DNA from 4 places in the Actinoplanes subglobosus genome. Region 4 is predicted to be linked to each of the others. Evidence: riboswitches for the same ligand, from Rfam matches in the RefSeq annotation. Region 4 holds a riboswitch; each other region holds the start of a gene.
What was found. A riboswitch is a leader RNA that binds a small molecule or an ion and turns the genes downstream of it on or off. The one in region 4 is predicted to bind cyclic di-AMP.
Positions count from the first base shown of each region.

Region 1: another riboswitch for cyclic di-AMP. It lies ahead of ACFO0C_RS02280 (coiled-coil domain-containing protein); the one in region 4 lies ahead of ACFO0C_RS04685 (C40 family peptidase).
Region 2: another riboswitch for cyclic di-AMP. It lies ahead of ACFO0C_RS12425 (transglycosylase family protein); the one in region 4 lies ahead of ACFO0C_RS04685 (C40 family peptidase).
Region 3: another riboswitch for cyclic di-AMP. It lies ahead of ACFO0C_RS00085 (C40 family peptidase); the one in region 4 lies ahead of ACFO0C_RS04685 (C40 family peptidase).

Region 1 is NZ_JBHSBL010000003.1:51,058-55,566, forward strand. Features, by position in the region: gene ACFO0C_RS02270 (ABC transporter ATP-binding protein) at 1-169, shown strand, start outside; gene ACFO0C_RS02275 (coiled-coil domain-containing protein) at 193-1,227, opposite strand; cyclic di-AMP (ydaO/yuaA leader) riboswitch at 1,226-1,362, opposite strand; cyclic di-AMP (ydaO/yuaA leader) riboswitch at 1,570-1,701, shown strand; gene ACFO0C_RS02280 (coiled-coil domain-containing protein) at 1,708-2,736, shown strand; gene ACFO0C_RS02285 (glycoside hydrolase family 65 protein) at 2,799-4,509, opposite strand, start outside.
Region 2 is NZ_JBHSBL010000012.1:294,012-298,520, reverse strand. Features, by position in the region: gene ACFO0C_RS12440 (GNAT family N-acetyltransferase) at 1-311, opposite strand, end outside; gene ACFO0C_RS12435 (class I SAM-dependent methyltransferase) at 435-1,037, shown strand; gene ACFO0C_RS12430 (saccharopine dehydrogenase family protein) at 1,040-2,254, opposite strand; cyclic di-AMP (ydaO/yuaA leader) riboswitch at 2,462-2,608, shown strand; gene ACFO0C_RS12425 (transglycosylase family protein) at 2,608-3,135, shown strand; tRNA gene ACFO0C_RS12420 (tRNA-Arg) at 3,139-3,211, opposite strand; gene katG (catalase/peroxidase HPI) at 3,288-4,509, opposite strand, start outside.
Region 3 is NZ_JBHSBL010000001.1:14,441-18,949, forward strand. Features, by position in the region: gene ACFO0C_RS00070 (cytochrome ubiquinol oxidase subunit I) at 1-115, opposite strand, end outside; gene ACFO0C_RS00075 (BlaI/MecI/CopY family transcriptional regulator) at 189-545, shown strand; gene ACFO0C_RS00080 (M56 family metallopeptidase) at 542-1,450, shown strand; cyclic di-AMP (ydaO/yuaA leader) riboswitch at 1,590-1,721, shown strand; gene ACFO0C_RS00085 (C40 family peptidase) at 1,738-2,727, shown strand; gene ACFO0C_RS00090 (MarR family winged helix-turn-helix transcriptional regulator) at 2,773-3,198, opposite strand; gene ACFO0C_RS00095 (epoxide hydrolase family protein) at 3,252-4,307, shown strand; gene ACFO0C_RS00100 (DivIVA domain-containing protein) at 4,296-4,509, opposite strand, start outside.
Region 4 is NZ_JBHSBL010000005.1:255,951-260,459, forward strand. Features, by position in the region: gene ACFO0C_RS04675 (type 1 glutamine amidotransferase) at 1-576, opposite strand, end outside; gene ACFO0C_RS04680 (MurT ligase domain-containing protein) at 566-1,786, opposite strand; cyclic di-AMP (ydaO/yuaA leader) riboswitch at 2,166-2,357, shown strand; gene ACFO0C_RS04685 (C40 family peptidase) at 2,364-3,179, shown strand; gene mraZ (division/cell wall cluster transcriptional repressor MraZ) at 3,629-4,060, shown strand; gene rsmH (16S rRNA (cytosine(1402)-N(4))-methyltransferase RsmH) at 4,209-4,509, shown strand, end outside.

The sequences.
Region 1 (4,509 bases), on a different contig from region 4:
GGTCCGTCAGCTGCGCGGCGAGGCCGGCACGGTGTTCCTGGTGAGCCACAGCGAGCAGTCGATCCGCGACACCTGCGAGCGCTGCATCTGGCTGGAGGCCGGCGAGATCCGGGCCGACGGCCCGACCAGCGAGGTGATGAAGGAGTACGAGGCCTTCACCCGCAGGTGAGGCCCCGCACTCCTTCGGACGTGCTAGTTGACCGAGAGATGCACGTGGTTGGTGTGGTCGCTGGACGGGTCTCCGCCCGCCCCGCTGTACGACTTCCAGCCACTGCTCGGTAGCCAGATCCGGCGGTACCAGATCACGTAGAGCACGTTGAGATCGTCGGCGTTGTTGATGAAGTAGTTCGCCAGGTTGTTGCCGTACGTCTTGTCGGCCCCGGTGGCGTCCCCGCCGAAGGTTCCCTTCTCGGCGGAGAAGTCACAGGCCCGGCCCTTGGGGTGCTCACCGCTGTTCTGCGTCCGCCAGCACTTGGTGAACCGGGTGAAGCCGTCGGCCCGGGCCTCCTTGTAGGCGTGCAGCAGGGTCGGGGTGACGCAGCCACCGGTCCCGGTCGGGTCGGTCTGGCTGCAGCTCGTGCCGGTCGGGCCCGGCGCCGCGTCGTCGCTGCCGCCGCCGTCCGACGAGGAGCTGGCGTCGTTGCCCTGGTTGGCCGCCTTCAGAGCGGTCTCGGCCTGCTCCTTCTGCTTCGCCATCACGGTGACCTGCTTCTGCTGGTCCTTGATGGCGATGTCGATGGCGTCCTTGGCCTTCTGCTGGGTCTCCCGGGTGGTCTTGAGGTCCTGGATCGCCCGGTTCTGGTCGGCGGCCACGATGGCCAGGGTCTCGGCCCGCCCCAGGAAGCCCTCGGCGGAGTCCGAGCTGAGCAGTGCCGCCATCGGGCCGCCACGGCCCGCGGTGTACGCCTGGGAGGCGAGCAGGTCAAGCCGGTCCTGCTGGGGTCCCAGGTCGCCGTCCAGCTTCTTCAGCTCGGCGGTCAGCTTGGCCTGCTGCGCCTTGGATGTCTTCAGCTTGGCCTTCGCCTCCACGAAACCTTTGGAGGCCTTCTCCAGTTTCTCGATCAGTGACGCGGAGCCACCCTCACCGTCGTCACCGGAGTCGCCGGGAGCGGCGAGCAGCCGGGGGGCCGCGGTGGCCGGCGTCGGGGCGACGGCCAGTCCGCACGCGGCGACGAGCAGCGCCAGCAACGCCGCTAATCGCCGCGCAGTGTTCTGCTGCACAGGCATTTCCTTCCGTCGGCCGCCGGCCGGGTTAGCTGACGGGTTCGGGACGAAGGAAATCCCTACCGCGGGTAGCGGATTCACCCCAGGGAATAATGGTTCCCCGGCTCGCCATTGAAGGCGATTAGGCGGCGGCTCCCGTGCGGGAACCGCAACGACCATACCCACTCGATCGACAGATCGACAGTTCTCGTACGCCCCGCGATTGCCTCGACACGAGCGGTGACAACAATTACGGAAAGTCGTTGCGAGGTAACACTTTTGGCGGTTCCTCGGGCCTGATCCACGGCGATATCTCGGGTAAACTGGCCGCCGGTCCTGCCAGGACGGCACCGCCCCCGAGTTGCCGGCAGGCCGCCGCCCAATCGTCGAAAGGCGAGCCGGGGAACCAGGTCACTGGGGTGTATCCGCAGTTTGCGGTAGGGATTGCTTCCGTCCCGAACCCGTCAGCTAACTCGGTCGGCGGTGACACGGAAGGAACTGTTGATGACCGCAAGTCCCCGCCGGTGGCTGATACTTGCCCTGGCACCGCTGGTGACCCTCGCGATGTTCGCGGCACCGGCGTCACCGGCCTCGGCCGAGCCCGGCGGCTCCTCGTCGTCCGCCCAAGAAGAGGAGCAGAACGGCGGGCCGGACGCGCTTCTCTCCGATGTGATCGAGAACACCAACCGTCGTTACGTGACCGCCAAGGCCGCGGTGACGAAGTCGGTGAAGGCCCAGGCTCAGCTGGCCAACCAGATCAAGCAGGCCGAGGCCCGGCGCGACGCGCTGATCCCCGAGGTCGACAAGATCGCCAAAGAGCAGTACATGACGGGCAATCTCAGCTCGATCGGCTACCTGCTGAACGCGAACTCCTCGGGCGACTTCCTGGAGAAGGCCGTCTCCCTCGAGGAGATCAACCGGCTGCACGACGCCAAGCTGCGCGAGCTGAACGACGCGCTGAAGACCATCACCGACAGCAAGGCCCGGCTCGACGCCGAGGTGAAGCAGCAGCAACAGGACGCCGCCGTCATGAAGAAGCAGAAGGACCAGGCGGTCGACGCGCTGGCCCTGGTCGGCGGCAAGGGCGTCACCAACGGTCTGGTCGTCGCGGACTCGCCGGAGGCGGCTCCCGCCCCGCGCAACTCCAACGGCGGGTTCTCGGCCGAGGGGTGCACCGAGAAGGACCCGACCACGAACGGCTGCGTCACCAAGCGCACGCTGCACATGTACAAGGAAGTCAAGAAGGCCGGCTTCAGCAACTTCGTCGGCTGTCACCGCGACGGTGGACCGTTCGAGCATCCCAAGGGCCGTGCCTGCGACTGGTCGCTGCAGAAGTCCGGGTTCTCGACCTACGACACCGACAAGGAATTCAAGTACGGCAACAACCTGATGGCGTTCCTGGTGCGTAACGCCGACGCGCTCGGCATCTACTACGTCATCTGGAACAAGAAGATCTGGTTCCCCGCGAACGGGTGGAGCAACTACCACGGAGTCAGTGACCACACCGACCACGTGCACGTATCGATGCTCTAGCTTCCGCAGACAGCGCGAAGGCCCGCCCCTTTCGGGGCGGGCCTTCCTCGTCTCGGAGAACCTCAGTGCAGGGCGCGCCGCACCGGTGCCCGGCCGTGCGGCTGAGCCGGCGCCGGGCCGGCCGGAACAGCCGCCGGGATCGGGATCGTCACCGGCCGGACCTGGGTGACCTCCAGCTCCTTGCCGTGGTGCAGCAGGGTGAGCCGGGCCTGTCCACCACCGTTGCGCAGCGAGTAGGTGACCTCGTCGGAGGTCACGCTGACCCGCAGTCGCAGGCCGCGCCAGAGCAGCGAGAACTCCAGGTTGTTGATCCGGCTGGGCAGGCGCGGCGCGAACGACAGCTGGCCGTTGAAGTCACGCATGCCGCCGAGTCCGGCGACCAGCGAGATCCAGGTGCCGGCCAGCGACGCCACGTGCACGCCGTCCCGGGCGTTCTGGTGCAGGTCGTGCAGGTCCATCAGGGCGGCCTCGCCCAGATAGTCGTGCGCCAGCTCCAGGTGACCGGTCTCGGCCGCGAGGACGGCCTGGATGCAGGCGGAGAGCGACGAGTCCCGTACCGTCCGGGCGTCGTAGTAGGCGAAGTTGCGCGCCTTCTCCTCCGGCGTGAACGCGTCCCCCCGGATGTACATCGCCATGACCAGGTCGGCCTGCTTCACCACCTGCTTGCGGTACAGGTCGAAGTACGGGTAGTTGAGCAGCAGCGGGTAACCCTCCGGCGGGGTGTTCTCGAAGTCCCACTCCTGGAGCCGGGTGAAGCCCTCACACTGCTGGTGGACGCCGATCTCCTTGTCGTACGGGATGTGCACGGCCGCCGCCGCGTCCCGCCAGGAGGCCGCCTCCTCGTCGTCCACCCCGAAACGCCGGGCCAGGTCCGGGTGACGCTGGCACGCCTCGACCGCCGTCATCAGGTTCTGCTGGGCCATCAGGTTGGTGTAGATGTTGTCGTTCACCACGGCGGTGTACTCGTCGGGGCCGGTGACGCCGTCGATGTGGAACCGCCCGTGCCGGTCGTGGTGGCCCAGCGACCGCCACAGCCGGGCCGTCTCGACCAGCAGCTCCAGGCCGACCTCACGCTCGAAGTCGTAGTCGCCGGTGGCCTGCACGTACCTGCGGACCGCGTCGGCGATGTCGGCGGCGATGTGGAACCCGGCGGTGCCGGCCGGCCAGTACCCGGAGCACTCCTGCCCGCGGATGGTCCGCCACGGGAACGCGGCGCCCTGCAGCCCCAGGGTCTGGGCCCGCTCCCGGGCCAGGTCCAGCGTCGAGTGCCGCCAGCGCAGCACGTCGGCCGCCGCGGAGGGCTGGGTGTAGGTCAGCGCCGGCAGCACGAACGTCTCGGCATCCCAGAACGTGTGGCCGTCGTAGCCGGGGCCGGTGAGGCCCTTGGAGCCGATCGGGCGCTGCTCGGCCCGGGCGCCGGCCTGCAGCGTGTGGAACAGCCCGAACCGGACCGCCTGCTGCACCTCCGAATCACCCTCGACCTTGACGTCCGAGTGGTCCCAGAACGCGTCGAGATAGTCCCTCTGCTGCTGGACCAGGCCGTCCCAGCCGTCCAGGCGGGCGCTGGCGAGAGCCGCGCCGACCTGGTCACGCAGGGCCGGCAGCGAGCGCATGCTGGACCAGCCGTACGCCGCCAGCTTGACCACCCGCAGCTTCTGCCCCGGCTCCAGCCGGCAGGCGACGGTGGTGCGCAGCCAGTCCGGGTGGCCCTCGGTGGTTATGGCGTGCCGGCCCGGCGTCTCCACCAGGTGCTCCATGGCCGCGGCCATCCGC
Region 2 (4,509 bases), on a different contig from region 4:
ACCAGATAGCCCAGCTCGGCCTCGTGCCCCTCGGAGTGGACGTTGAAGAGCAGCACCTCGCCGAGTGGCGGACCCCCGTCGGCGGTGATCGCCAGCTGGATCCGGCTGCCGCCGATGCGGCCCTGCTGGGCCCGGCGCAGGTAGGCGAGACCGGCCTCGACGTCGAACGGCGACGGCATCAGCGTCCAGCGGGCGATGCCCGGTTCGTCCAGAAGGGCGACGAGGTCGTCGAGGTCCTCCCACCGCCATTCCCGCAGGATGACGCCGGTCCCCGTCAACCTCAGCGGGTAGGGCAGCGGGCTGACGGTCACCTGTCCAATCGTGCCGGTAAGACCAGCTTTGGTGCTAGTGGCGATCGATATGAAAGGCGTGCAGGATTCCTTACCGTCCACCGGTCGGATCACGGACATACTTTCGGGGTGCAAAATCGCACCATGTCCACACCGATGCGCACCGATGAGCACTGGGCGGCCTACAACTCGCGTCAGGCCGCGCGGCCGGTCCGGGAGTCGTGCGTGCGGGCAATGGCGATCGCCGGTCCGGGCGCCGGCCGGACGGCCGTCGACCTAGGCTGCGGCGCCGGCCGCGAGACCAGGGCGTTCCTCGACGCGGGCTGGCGGGTGCTGGCCGTCGACGGCGAGCCGGGCACCGAGGCGAGGCTGTTGCGCACGATCGGCGGCCGGCATCCGGCGTTGACGATCAGGACGAGCAGATTCCAGGAGTTGTACGACCTACCCGCCGCCGATCTCGTCTACGCCGGCTACTCGCTCCCGTTCCAGACGAGGGCAGGCTTCGATCGCCTGTGGACGCTGATCCGGGCCGCGCTTCGCCCCGGCGGCCGGATCGTCGCCGACCTGTTCGGTGATCGGGACAGCTGGGCCGGCCAGCCCGATCTGACATGCCTCACCGAGCCCGAGGCGCGGGCTCTCTTCGACGGCCTGACCATCGAGCACTGGGCGGTGGAGGACGAGCCGGGCCGGGCTTTCAGCGGACCGAAGCACTGGCACGTCCACCACGTGATCGCGCAGCGTCGCTGACCTCAGAGGCGCTGGACGGTGATCTCGAATCCGGCGTCGCGCAGCCGTCCGACCAGGGCGTCACCGATCGCTGTCGCCGGGGTCAGCACACCGCCCCCGGACTTCGGCAGCTCCTCGGTGTCGAAGGCCAGCGCGAGAGCGGATTCGCCGAGCATGACGGCCGTTGCGGCGTACCCCGGATCGCCCTTGGCCTTGACCCTCGCGCGATAGCGCGCCCCCGTCGTGGTGGTGGTGAAGAGATCCATCGTGAAGTGCCCGTTGCGCTGGGTGTCCTCACTGGGACCGGCGCCGGGCGCGGGCAGGAAGCGGTCCAGGACGAACCGCAACGGCGGCACGGCGAAGCCGATGACCAGGGCGTTCATCCCACTCTTGACGAGCGTGGCGGCGATCTTGCTCTTCACCCGCATGACCTCGCGGTACCGGAAGGTCCGGCCGTAGGCCCAGCCGCGCAACGCGTTGCTGCGCCGCACCACCCGGGTGTTGTAGGACGCCATCACGAACGGCGCGAGGTGGCCGCGGACGCTGGGGTCCACGTCGGACCCCGGCAGGGTGAGCATGTCGGGCTGGCGGCCGAGGTCCGGTTCGGTGTGCCGGTCCGGGCTCAACGAGTACGGGCTGGCGCCGACCTTACGCAGCCGGGTGTCCTTCTTCATCACGTCGACCTGGTGGCGCATCGAATCGATGGTGCCGCCGCTGACACCGCCGCGCATGCTGGTCACCACGAGGGTCGTGTCGGTGAGCTCACCGGCGCCGTCCCGGGTGACCTGTTCATGCAGGACGTGAACGCCGATATCGGACGGAATCGAGTCGAAGCCGCAGGAGTGCACGATCCGTGCGCCGGTGCGCTGTGCGGTCTCGTGGTTCTCGTCGATGCTGTCCCGGGCGAAGAGCACCTCACCGGTGAGGTCCACGTAGTCGGTACCACTTTCGGCGCACGCACGGGCGAGTGGCTTGCCGTACTTCGCATACGGCCCGACGGTGGTCACCACGACACGGGTGCGGCCGGCCATCGTGGTCAGGGCGTCCGCGTCACCCGCGTCGGCGATGACGACGGGCCAGTCCAGACCGAGACCCTCCAGTTTCGCCGCCGAGCGACCGCCCAGCGCGAGCCGTGCGCCCTCGGGGGCGTGCTCGGCGAGATAACGCGCCACCAGCACACCGACGAAACCCGAAGCGCCGTAGACGATCACGTCGAACTCGCGCTGTTGATCGCTCATGGTCGGAGATTGTGCACCCTCGGTGGAGTGTCCGCACCTGTTGCGCCACGCCGAATTAGGCACGTTAGCCACACAAAGGAAGATCAAAGCGGCTAATTTGTGACCTACAACTCCATTGCCGCGTCTCGCATAACCAACCAGCAACGCGGCATTTCGGCAGTCCGCAACAATGCGGGCACCGTGGGCGGAACGCCGAGTCCAGCCGCCGACCACGGTTCGACCAAACCCAAGGCATGGAGCGGGGGACCCATAGGTTCCTCGGCGCTACGGCGCCTCGGGGTGAAGCCGCGAACGCGGCCGGGCACCTCTGCCCGAACCCGACAGCTGACCTCGTAGGCGTGGAGGACAAGCTCATGGCTCAGATCGGAAGACAACTCCATCGCGCGGTCGGCATGCTGGCCGCCGGACTCGCCGGAAGTGTGGCCCTAGCGGGGCCCGCGCACGCCGACATCAACTGGGAGGCGATCGCGCACTGCGAATCCGGGGGCAACTGGAGCATCAACACCGGAAACGGCTACTACGGGGGACTCCAGTTCAGCCGGAGCACGTGGCGCGCCTACGGCGGCGGAAAGTACGCGGACACCGCGAACCGGGCTTCGAAGTCGGAGCAGATCCGCATCGCCGAACGGGTGGTGCGCGGGCAGGGCATCGGCGCCTGGCCGACGTGCGGCCGGCGGCACGCCTACACGGCGGCGTCACGCGGCGCTGTGCGAAAGGCGCACCGGTCGACCGGGAACTACGTGGTCCGGCCGGGTGACACGCTGGCGCGGATCGCGGCCCGGCACGACGTCAGGGGCGGGTGGCGAGCGCTTTACCGCGCGAACTCGGACGTGCTGAGCAGCCCGCACCGGCTGCGGGTGGGACAGCGATTGAAGATCTGAGAGTGGGCCCGGCGCGACTTGAACGCGCGACCTACCGCTTAGGAGGCGGTTGCTCTATCCACTGAGCTACGAGCCCGACGTTGCTGAGGGTACCAGCAGGCGGAGCCCGGGTCGGTACGGCCGACCCGGGCCCGGCGAGAACCACTCGTTGATCAGGCCAGGTCGAAGCGGTCCAGGTTCGCGACCTTGACCCACGCCTTGACGAAGTCGGTGATCAGCTTCTCCTTGGCGTCGTCGCTGCCGTAGACCTCGGCCTGGGCGCGCAGCACCGAGTTCGACCCGAAGATCAGGTCGGCCCGGGTCGCGGTCCACTTGACCTCGCCGGTCCGGCGGTCGCGGCCCTCGAAGGCCTCGCCGTCGGAGTCGGTGGCCGACCAGGTGGTGCCGAAGTCGAGCAGGTTGACGAAGAAGTCGTTGGTCAGCACGCCCGGGGTCTCGGTGAAGACACCGTGCGGCGAACCGGCGGTGTTGGCGCCCAGCACCCGCAGGCCGCCGACCAGCACGGTCAGCTCCGGCGCGGTGAGGGTGAGCAGCTGAGCGCGGTCGACCAGCAGCGCCTCGGTGGGGCGGTTGTGGCCCTTGGCGAGGTAGTTGCGGAAGCCGTCGTGGGTGGGCTCCAGCACCGCGAACGAGTCGGCGTCGGTCTGCTCCTCGGTGGCGTCGGTACGACCCGGGGTGAACGGCACCTCGACGTCGAAACCGGCGTCCTTCGCGGCCTTCTCCACGGCGGCCGCGCCGGCCAGCACGATCAGGTCGGCGAGGGAGATCTTCGCGCCACCGGCCGCGTCGAACTCGGCCTTCACACCCTCCAGTACGCCGAGCACCCTGGCGAGCTGGGCCGGGTCGTTGGCCTCCCACTGGTTCTGCGGGGCGAACCGGATGCGGGCGCCGTTCGCGCCACCGCGCTTGTCGGTGCCGCGGAACGTCGAGGCCGACGCCCACGCGGTCGCCACCAGCTCGGAGACCGACAGGCCGGAGGCCAGGACGGTGGCCTTGAGGGCCGCGACGTCCGCGGCGCCGACCAGCTCGTGGTCGACCGCGGGCAGCGGGTCCTGCCAGATCAGCGGCTCGGACGGGACCTCCGGGCCGAGGTAGCGAGCGATCGGGCCCATGTCACGGTGGGTCAGCTTGAACCACGCCTTGGCGAAGGCCTTGCCGAACTCCTCCGGGTCGTCGTGGAACCGCTTCGAGATCGGCCCGTAGATCGGGTCGAAACGCAGCGCCAGGTCCGAGGTCAGCATCCGCGGCTCCTGCCGCTTCGACGCGTCGAACGCATGGGGCACCAGGTCGGAGCCGGCACCGTTCTTCGGACGCCACTGGTGCGCGCCGGCCGGCGACTGGGTGAGCTCCCAGTCGTACGCGAAGAGGATGTGG
Region 3 (4,509 bases), on a different contig from region 4:
AGGCGATCTGGAAACCGGCGGCGGCCGACGCGAGCGAGATCGACACCGGTACGAACAGGTAGTGGTAGATCGTCACGACCGCGAACTGCAGCCGGGTCAGGTCGAGCACGTCCATGGCAGCCCCTCTACGACGATTCGTAGTAGATACTACGACGCGTAGTACGACGTCGTGAAGTAGAGTGGCTCACATGGCACGGAACGACCTCGAACGCGAGGTCATGACGAAGTTGTGGGACGCGGGCGAGCCGCTCACCGTCCGGCAGGTGCACGACCTGCTGAGCCGGGAGCGCGATCTGGCGTATACGACGGTCATGACCGTCCTCGACCGGCTCGCCAAGAAGGGCCTGGTCACCCAGCAGCGGGCGGACCGCGCCTACAAGTACGCCCCGGCGCAGACCCGCGAGGAGATGACCGCCGGCGTGATGATGGACGCGCTCACCGCCACCCCCGACCGTGACGCCGCTCTCGCCTACTTCGTCGGCCAGCTGCCGCCGGAAGCGCTGCGGGCCGCGATCGAGAAGGCCACCCGTAACATCGAGCGGTGACCGCCCTCCTGCTCGGCGCCCTCGGGCTGACGCTCTCGCTGGCCGCGCCGAGACTGCTGGCGAGCGCCCGTTGGACCGACCGTGCCCCGGTCGCGGGTGTCCTGCTCTGGCAGTCACTGACGCTCACCGCCGTACTCTGCGCTCTCGGTGTGGTCCTCGCCGCGCCCGAGGAGGTCGCGCGAGCCGCGGGGGCACGCCATCCGGAGACCGTCGCCGCGTTGCTGTTCTCCCTGGCCGTGGCCGCGACCATCGTGATCCGCCTGATCGTGTCGCTGGTCCGGGTGAGTTCCCGGGCCCGGGCCCGGCGCGCCCGGCACCGGATGCTCGTCGACCTGCTCGATTCCGTCGAGCGGCACGAGGGCCTCGGCGGGGCGGAGGTCCGTGTGCTCGACGGGGCACTGCCGCTGGCCTACTGTGTGCCCGGGCGGGACCCGCGGGTCGTGCTCAGCGGCGGCGTCCTGGAGTCACTGGACCGGGAGCAGGTGGACGCGGTCCTCGCCCACGAGCGTGCCCACCTGCGGCACAGGCACGAGCTGGTGATGGAGTCGTTCACCGCGTTCTACCGGGCGGTGCCGGGGCCGTTGCGGTCGAAGGCGCCGCTCGACGCCGTACATCTGCTGCTGGAGATGGTGGCCGACGACGCGGCCCGCCGCCGGACCGGGCCGGCGCCGTTGCGGGCCGCGCTGGCGCGGCTGATCGACGCCGTCCCCCTGGCGGAGGAGGTGACCGCCGACCCGGAGGGTGAATCCCGGCGCCGGCGGCTGGCCCGTCTGGACATTCCGGACGGCGGTTCGACCGCTCTCACCGTGGCCGGGGTGACCGCCGCGGCCGGCCTGCTGGTGCTACCCACCGTGATCGTCGTGGTGCCCTGGCTGGCGCGCGCCCTGAACAGCTGGCCGTTTTAGAACACCCTGCGTGTCGTCGGCTGTGCGGACAGTTCGGCGGCCTGTGCGACCTTCATTTGCCGTCTTGATCCGAGTACGGTGGTCCCCGGTCCGCCCAGCCCCCCATCGGCCACCCGGCCGATCTGACGGACCACCGCCTAATCGTCTGCGGCCGAAAGGCCCACGGCGAACCGGGGAACCGAGCACCTGGGGTGAAGCCGCGGCGACGCGGCCGGGCAGCCTTCCCGCCCGAACCCGTCAGCTAACCCGGTCGGCGGCTGAACGGGAAGAAAGGACAACGCACCAGCGTGAAACGGATCAGCGCGCGTCGCGCCGGCCTCGTGCGCATCCTGATGTGCGCGGTGGCCGCGGCCGGAGTCCTGGTCACGGGTCCCACCGTCGCTCATGCCGAGCCCACTCCGGCTCAGATCGAGAAGCAGATCGACGAGGAGTGGAACCAGCTCGAGCCGGTCATCGAGGACTACAACGGCACTCACACCAAGCTGGTCAAGCTGCGCAAGCAGCAGAAGGAGCTGGCGAAGACGCTGGCTCCGCTGCAGGCGCAGGTGGACGCCGCGATGGTGGAGGTGCGGGGCCTCGCCGTCGACGCGTACATGCAGGGGTCGCCGACCCTGGTGAACGCGATGGTCCTCACCGGCTCGCCGACGGGTGTGGTGGACAAGCTGACGCTTCTCGAGCAGCTTGCCACCAACCGGGAGGCGTCGATCTCCGAGGTGGCGAAACTCCGCGACAAGTACGCCGCCGACAAGGCCACCGTCGACCAGCTCGAGTCCGAGATCACGATCCGCGACACCGATCTCGGCACGAAGAAGACGGCGATCGAGAAGGAGATCACGAAGCTCCAGAAGCTCCGCATCGCGGCCTACGGCAAGGCCAACGCCGACGACGGGGCGCTGCGCACCGGCCCCTGTCCGGTCGACTACACGAACGACAAGGGTGGCCGCGCCGCCCAGCGGGCGTGCGACCTGATCGGCAAGCCCTACGTCTTCGGCTCGAACGGCCCGAACAGCTACGACTGCTCGGGTCTGACGCAGGAGGCGTGGGAAGCGGTCGGCGTGCATCTCGAGCACTACACGAAGGACCAGTGGGGCTCCACCAAGTCGGTGAGCAAGAGTGAGTTGAAGCCGGGTGACCTGGTCTTCTACTACTCCGACATCCACCACGTCGCCATCTACATCGGCGGCGGCAAGGTGGTCCACGCGCCGCACACGGGCGACTACGTGCGGATGGCCCCGATCGATCGCGGCCCCATCGCCGGCTATCGCCGGCCTGCTTGACACACCCCGCGGAAAGGTCGCCGTCTCCTCGACGGCGGCCTTTCCTCATTTCCCGGTACGGCCGTGGTGCTCGACCAGCCGGCGCAAGAGGCCGGCGAGCAGCGCCCGCTCATCAGCCGACAGCGGCGCCATCAGATCGTCCTGGATCGCCTCCACCCGCTCGCCCAGCTCACCGGCCCGTTCCCGGCCGGCGTCGGTGACCGCGACGACGTTGCGCCGCTTGTCCGCCGGATCCGGTGACCGCCGCACGAAGCCGCCGGCCTCCAGTTCGTTGAGCGCCCCCACCAGGTCGCTCAGGTAGATGGCGGTGCGCCGCCCGAGCGCCGCCTGACTGGCCGGCCCGTCGGTGACCAGTGACGACAGCAGCCGGTAGTGATAGCCCTTGGCGCCCACGCCGGCGAACCCGTCGGCGACGAGCCGGTGCGCGTGCGCCGCGGCCTGGGAGAGCAGCCAGCTCGGCAGATGATCCACGTGACGACGATAACATTGGACGGACTAACGTTAGTCAGTCTAACGTTAGTCGCATGAACGACTTCCGGCTCCACATTCCCCAGGCGGACCTCGACGACCTCACCGAGCGCCTCCGCCGGACCCGCTGGCCCGCCGCGGCCCCCGCCGGCTACGGCATCACCGTCGAACGGGTCCGCGCCCTCGCCGACCGCTGGCTCCGCTTCGACTGGCGGGCCCACGAGGCCGAGGTCAACGCGTGGCCGCAGCAGGTCACCGAGATCGGCGGCGACCGGGTGCACTTCCTCCACGTGCGCAGCGCCGACCCGCATGCCCTGCCGCTGATCCTCACCCACGGCTGGCCCGGCTCCACGGTGGAGTTCCTGGACGTGATCGGCCCGCTCAGCGAGCACTTCCACCTGGTCGTCCCGGCGATCCCCGGTTTCGGGCTGTCCGGCCCGACCACCCGGTCGTGGGGCGTCCGGCGGATCGCCGAAGCCTGGGCCGAGCTGATGGCACGCCTCGGCTACACCCGCTACGGCGCGCAGGGCGGCGACTGGGGCTCCGGCGTCTCCCGCACCCTGGCCACCGTCGCCCCGGACCACGTGGTCGCTGTGCACGTCAACTACCTGCCCACACCCGGGGAGCCGGACGGCCTGGGCCCCGGCGACCGGGAACGGCTGGAGAAGACCATGCGGGTGGCCGCCAACCGGCATCCGCACCAGATCCTGTTCGCGGCCACCCCGCAGACCCCGGCCTATGCGCTCAACGACTCACCGGCCGGGCTGCTCGCGTTCCTCGGCGAGAAGTTCGACACCTGGGCCGACCCGGCCACCCGGGTCCCCGACGACCGGATCGTGGCGAACATCGCCCACCACTGGTTCTTCCGGACCGCCGGGTCGGCCGCCCGGATCGTCAAGGAGTCCGGCCCGCAGGAGACCGGCCAGGTCCCGCTGGGTGTCGCGGTCCTGCCCGGCGACATCGTCCAGTCCATCCGCCCGCTGGCCGGGCAGCGGGCGAACGTCGTCCACTGGAGCGAGTTCCCCCGGGGCGGCCACTTCGCCGCCCTGGAGGTCCCCGACCTGTTCACCCAGGACGTGATCGCGTTCTTCAGCCGCTGGTCAGGGCGGTGACAGAGCCGGCGTGCCACCCTCCAGGTCGTGCAGCTGCCGGACCACATGGTCGCCCAGCGCCGACCGGTAGTCCTGCGCCAGCTCGTCGAGCCGCTCGATCTCGGCCACCATCGCCGCCCGGTCGCGGGCCACCTCGTCCAGTGCCTCGGCGTGCTGCCGCCGCGCGTCCGTCTCGATCGTGTCGGCCGTCCGGATCGCGTCG
Region 4 (4,509 bases):
GCCGTGCGAATACGTCCCGAGGATCTTGCCGGCCCAGGCGCCCTCGGTCTGGCCGTCGTTGCCGATGCCGGCTGTCACCCGGGCCAGTGGTGCGGCGTGGGCACCCAGATGCGTACGCCCCCCGTGGTTCTCGAAGCCGGTCAGCGCGGGCAGGCCGAGCCGTGGGTCGATCTCACCGCGGAGCTCGCCGACCGCCCGGGTCTCGCCCCGGTCGGAGGTGATGTCCAGCAGTCCCAGCCCGGCGCACTTGGCCCCCTTGGCAAAGAACGAGTGACCGAGCAACTGGTAACCGGCGCAGATCGAGAGGATCGAGGCGCCCTGGGCGACGGCCTGGTGGAGGCCGCCGTCGGCGAGCAGGCGCTGGGCGGCCAGGGCCTGCGGGCCGTCCTCACCGCCGCCGATCAGGTAGATGTCGGCGCCGTTGGGCATCCGCTGGTCGGAACGGACCTCGTAGGTCTCGGCCGGGATGCCCCGCTCGGCGGCCCGCCGGGCGAGGATCAGCATGTTGCCGCGGTCGCCGTAGGTCGAGAGCAGATCGGGGTAGATCCACACGATCCGCAGGGCCTCAGTTGACACGGTCCAACTCCGCTCGGATGTCCTGGAACGCCGTGTAGTTGGCGATCACTTCGAGGCGGCCGGGCGGCACCGACCGCAGCGCCTCGTCGAAACTCTGTACGTGCCGGAAGGGCACCTGGTTCACCTGGAGCCGGACGGCCAGGTCGTAGGCCCGGTCGCCGGTGATCAGCACCGGGCGGTCGCGCAGCGGCGAGAAGTCGACGTCGTAGAGCCACGAGGTGTCGAGGCCGTCGGGGTCCCGCGCGTTGATGGAGAGCAGTGTCGGTGCATGGTCGGCCATGTCGAAGGCCTCCAACCAGCTTGCCGGGTTCTTCGCCAGCAGCAAGCGGATGTTGCGGCCGTCACGGTCGACCTGTGCGTAGCGGCCGGCGATCGACGCGACCCGGGCGAGCCGGGGGAGGGCCTCGATCGGGCGGACCCCGAACTCGGCCGCCACGGCCAGGGCGGTTGCCGCGTTACCGATGTTGACCCGGCCGGGGAGCTGGAGCTTGACCAGATGCCAGTCGCCGCGGGGGTCGATGACGCCCTCGTCCTCGACGACCCACTGGGGGCGCGGGCGGCGCAGCGGGCAGCCGGTGCACCACCAGTCGCCCTGCTGGCGCTCGATCGGGTGGCCGCTCTCCGGGCAGACGAACGAGTCGTCGAGCCAGCGCTGGCCGGCGCTGAACCAGGTGACCTGCGGGCTGCTGGCGGCGGCCCACACCACCATCGGGTCGTCGGAGTTGGCGACGACCTTGATGTCGGGGTGGCCGGCGAGTGCCGTCTTCCACAACTGCGCCATCATCGCCACCTCCTTGGCCCGGTCGAGCTGGTCGCGGGAGAGGTTGAGCAGCGCCACGACCTTGGGCCGGGTCTGGTCGATGACCTGTGCCAGGTAGTGCTCGTCGACCTCGAGGACCGCGAACGGGGTGTGCCCCTCCTTGGCCAGCGCGGAGGTGTGACCGGTCGGCATGTTGGCGCCGAACGAGTTGGTGGCGACCCGGCCGAGGACACCGACGGCGGCCGCGGTGAGACGGGTCGTCGTGGTCTTGCCGTTGGTCCCGGAGACGAGCGCGACGGCACGGCCGGCCGCGAGGTGGGCCAGCAGGTCGGGATCGATCTTGAGGCCGATCCAGCCGCCGATCACCGAACCGTCGCCGCGGCCCGCGGCCCTGGAGAGCGCCGCCGCGGTCTTCGACACGGAGGTCGCGACCTTGGCGATGAGAGGCATTCCGTCCGTCACGCCAGCGAGGGTACCGGACTCGAACGTCACGTCGCGTTGCCAGACCGTCAAGATCGCGATGTGCCGGATGTTTTCCCCGGTCCGGGCTTTTCGGGCGCTCGCCACGATGGTGGCGGGACTTTTTATGTGTTCTGTTTCACCCGTAACCTTCAACGCTACGTAGCTGTGCCCCTACTTTGGGTAGGCGCATTTGTCACGCGCAGGTAACAAACCGGGCACCGACATGTGTGCCAATCACGGAGGGTGATCATCCCCACGCTGACGATCATGGCCTGACTCGGGTACCAAAGATTCGCCGGACGCAATCCGCTCGCCGGCCGCACCGGATCGGTTCACGCCGAGCCCTGCCCCGGGCCGGACCGGTGCGACACAGCAGTAGCCACACCACACAAGGCATTCGGGGGCAGGGACGGGGGACCCAGATTCGGTCTCTCCCGCGCCACCGGTTCTCCGGTGGCGGACCCGGGAGGACCTTGGGGTGAAGCCGCCCACCCGCGGCCGGGCATGCCTTCCCGCCCGAACCCGACAGCTAACCTCGCAGGCGTGCCGGAGGGATTTCTCTACCGTGCACGAACACAGTTCGAGCCGGCGCCGCCGCGCGTCCATCGGCACCGGAACCGTCGCACTGTCCCTGGGTCTCTGCCTCTGTGCCGGGCAGCTGATCGCCGCGTCCCCCGCGGCGGCCGCCACGACCCCCGCTGTCACCCCGGTCGCCGCCGCGGCGGTCGCACCGAAGGTCACACCTTCGATGTGGGCCGGGACCAGTACCCGAAGCCTCAAGTGGGGTTCCACCCTCAAGGTCACCGCCAAGGTGATCGACCCTGCCACCAAGCAGGTCGCCAAGGGCACCGTGCGTCTCCAGGGCTGGAGAAACGGCGCTTGGCGCACGTGGGACACCGACACGCTGAAGAACGGCCAGGTGGCTCTCACCGCCAAGCCGACCAGCACCGTCTGGATCCGTACGATCTTCACCGGCACCGGGTACAACCAGAAGGTCACCACCAAGGTCAAGGTGACCGTCAAGGCCAGTGGTGCCAAGGTGCTGGCCGAGGCCAAGAAGCACAAGGGTGCGCTCTACAAGTACGGCGCGTCCGGTCCCAAGCGCTTCGACTGCTCGGGTTTCACCAAGTACGTCTACAAGAAGGCGGCCGGCAAGAGCCTGCCGCACAAGGCGAACACGCAGCAGAAGTACGGCAAGGCCGTCGCGAAGAGCAACAAGCAGATCGGTGACCTGATCATCTTCCGCAACGGGTCGTACGGCTACCACGCCGGTATCTATGCCGGCAACGGTTACGTCTACGACTCGCCCCACACCGGGGCCCGGGTCGGCAAGCACAAGATCTGGAACAAGAACTACGTGGTGCGCCGCCTGGTCGCCTGACCGTGGTAGCACAGCGACAGTAGTAAGTAAGGAATAGCAGTGACGCCCGTGGGGCGTGACCCGGATCAGGGGTCACGCCCCACGGGCGTCTGTTGTGTACGGCGATGTGGACGCTCCACTTTCCTCCCCGCGCACCGAGGGTGACCGGGAATTCGGGTCCCAGCGGGCATTTCGGCGGGTGTTTTTCGACGCGATGGCCTCGATGTCGGAAACAAGACCCTGTTGATCATGGTCACCCCCTCCACTTGGCCCCACCGCCTGTGAACTGGGATTACGTCCGTGAGAACGGCTCGTGAGGGTTGGCTTTTGGGTTGCAGGTGGAGGGAAGTGGAGTAGAGTGGGGCGCAGTGGCAGGGCGGAGGAGCGACGCCGGACCTGCCGGCCCGAGTTGACAGGCGATCCGCTCCCTCCGCGATGGGGCGGCCGCCACGGCAAAGGGGTGGGGGCCGATGTTCCTCGGCACACACACCCCGCGCCTGGACGAGAAGGGCCGGCTGATCCTCCCGGCGAAGTTCCGTGATGAGCTGGCGGGAGGTGTCGTGATCACGAAGGGGCAGGAGCGCTGTCTTTACGTGTTCCCGATGCCTGAGTTCCAGCGCATCGCCGGTCAGCTGCGCGAGGCGCCGGTCACGAACAAGTCGGCCCGGGCTTACAGCCGGGTCTTCTTCGCGAGCGCCCACGACGAGGTTCCCGACAAGCAGGGCAGGGTGACGATTCCTGCCCATTTGCGGGAGTATGCCAGTCTTGGTCGTGATCTCGTGGTGATCGGTGCGAGCACCCGGGTCGAGATCTGGGACAAGCAGTCCTGGGATGACTACCTCTCGGCGAGCGAGGAAGAGTTCGCCGACATCGAGGAGGGGGTGCTGCCCGGCGGGCTGTAGGGCGTGGCACTCGGCGGGTCGCTGGTCTCGGCCCGGACGCCCCTGTCGCCGTACTGCGAGATCTCCAGCCGCTCCCGCTCCTGGCGCCTCTTCCCCGGCGCCAGGCGCGTGTCCGGAGCCGGTTCGCCGGCGCGGGACATGAGAGCGGATGGGGATCTGGCGGTACGGACGGGCGACCGGGCCGGGCAGCAACGGGCAGCGAACGAGTGGGACGCGAACGGGCATGGGGGTCGACATGGGGGAGCCACGGGGCACGCATGTGCCGGTGCTGCTCGAGCGCTGTCTTGAGCTGCTGGACCCCGCCCTCACGCTGCCGGGCGCCGTCCACGTCGACTTCACGCTCGGTCTGGGCGGGCACGCCGAGGCGGTTCTCGAGCGCTATCCCGATGTGGTCCTGATCGGACTCGACCGGGACACCGAGGCTCTGGCCCACGCGCGGCACCGGCTGA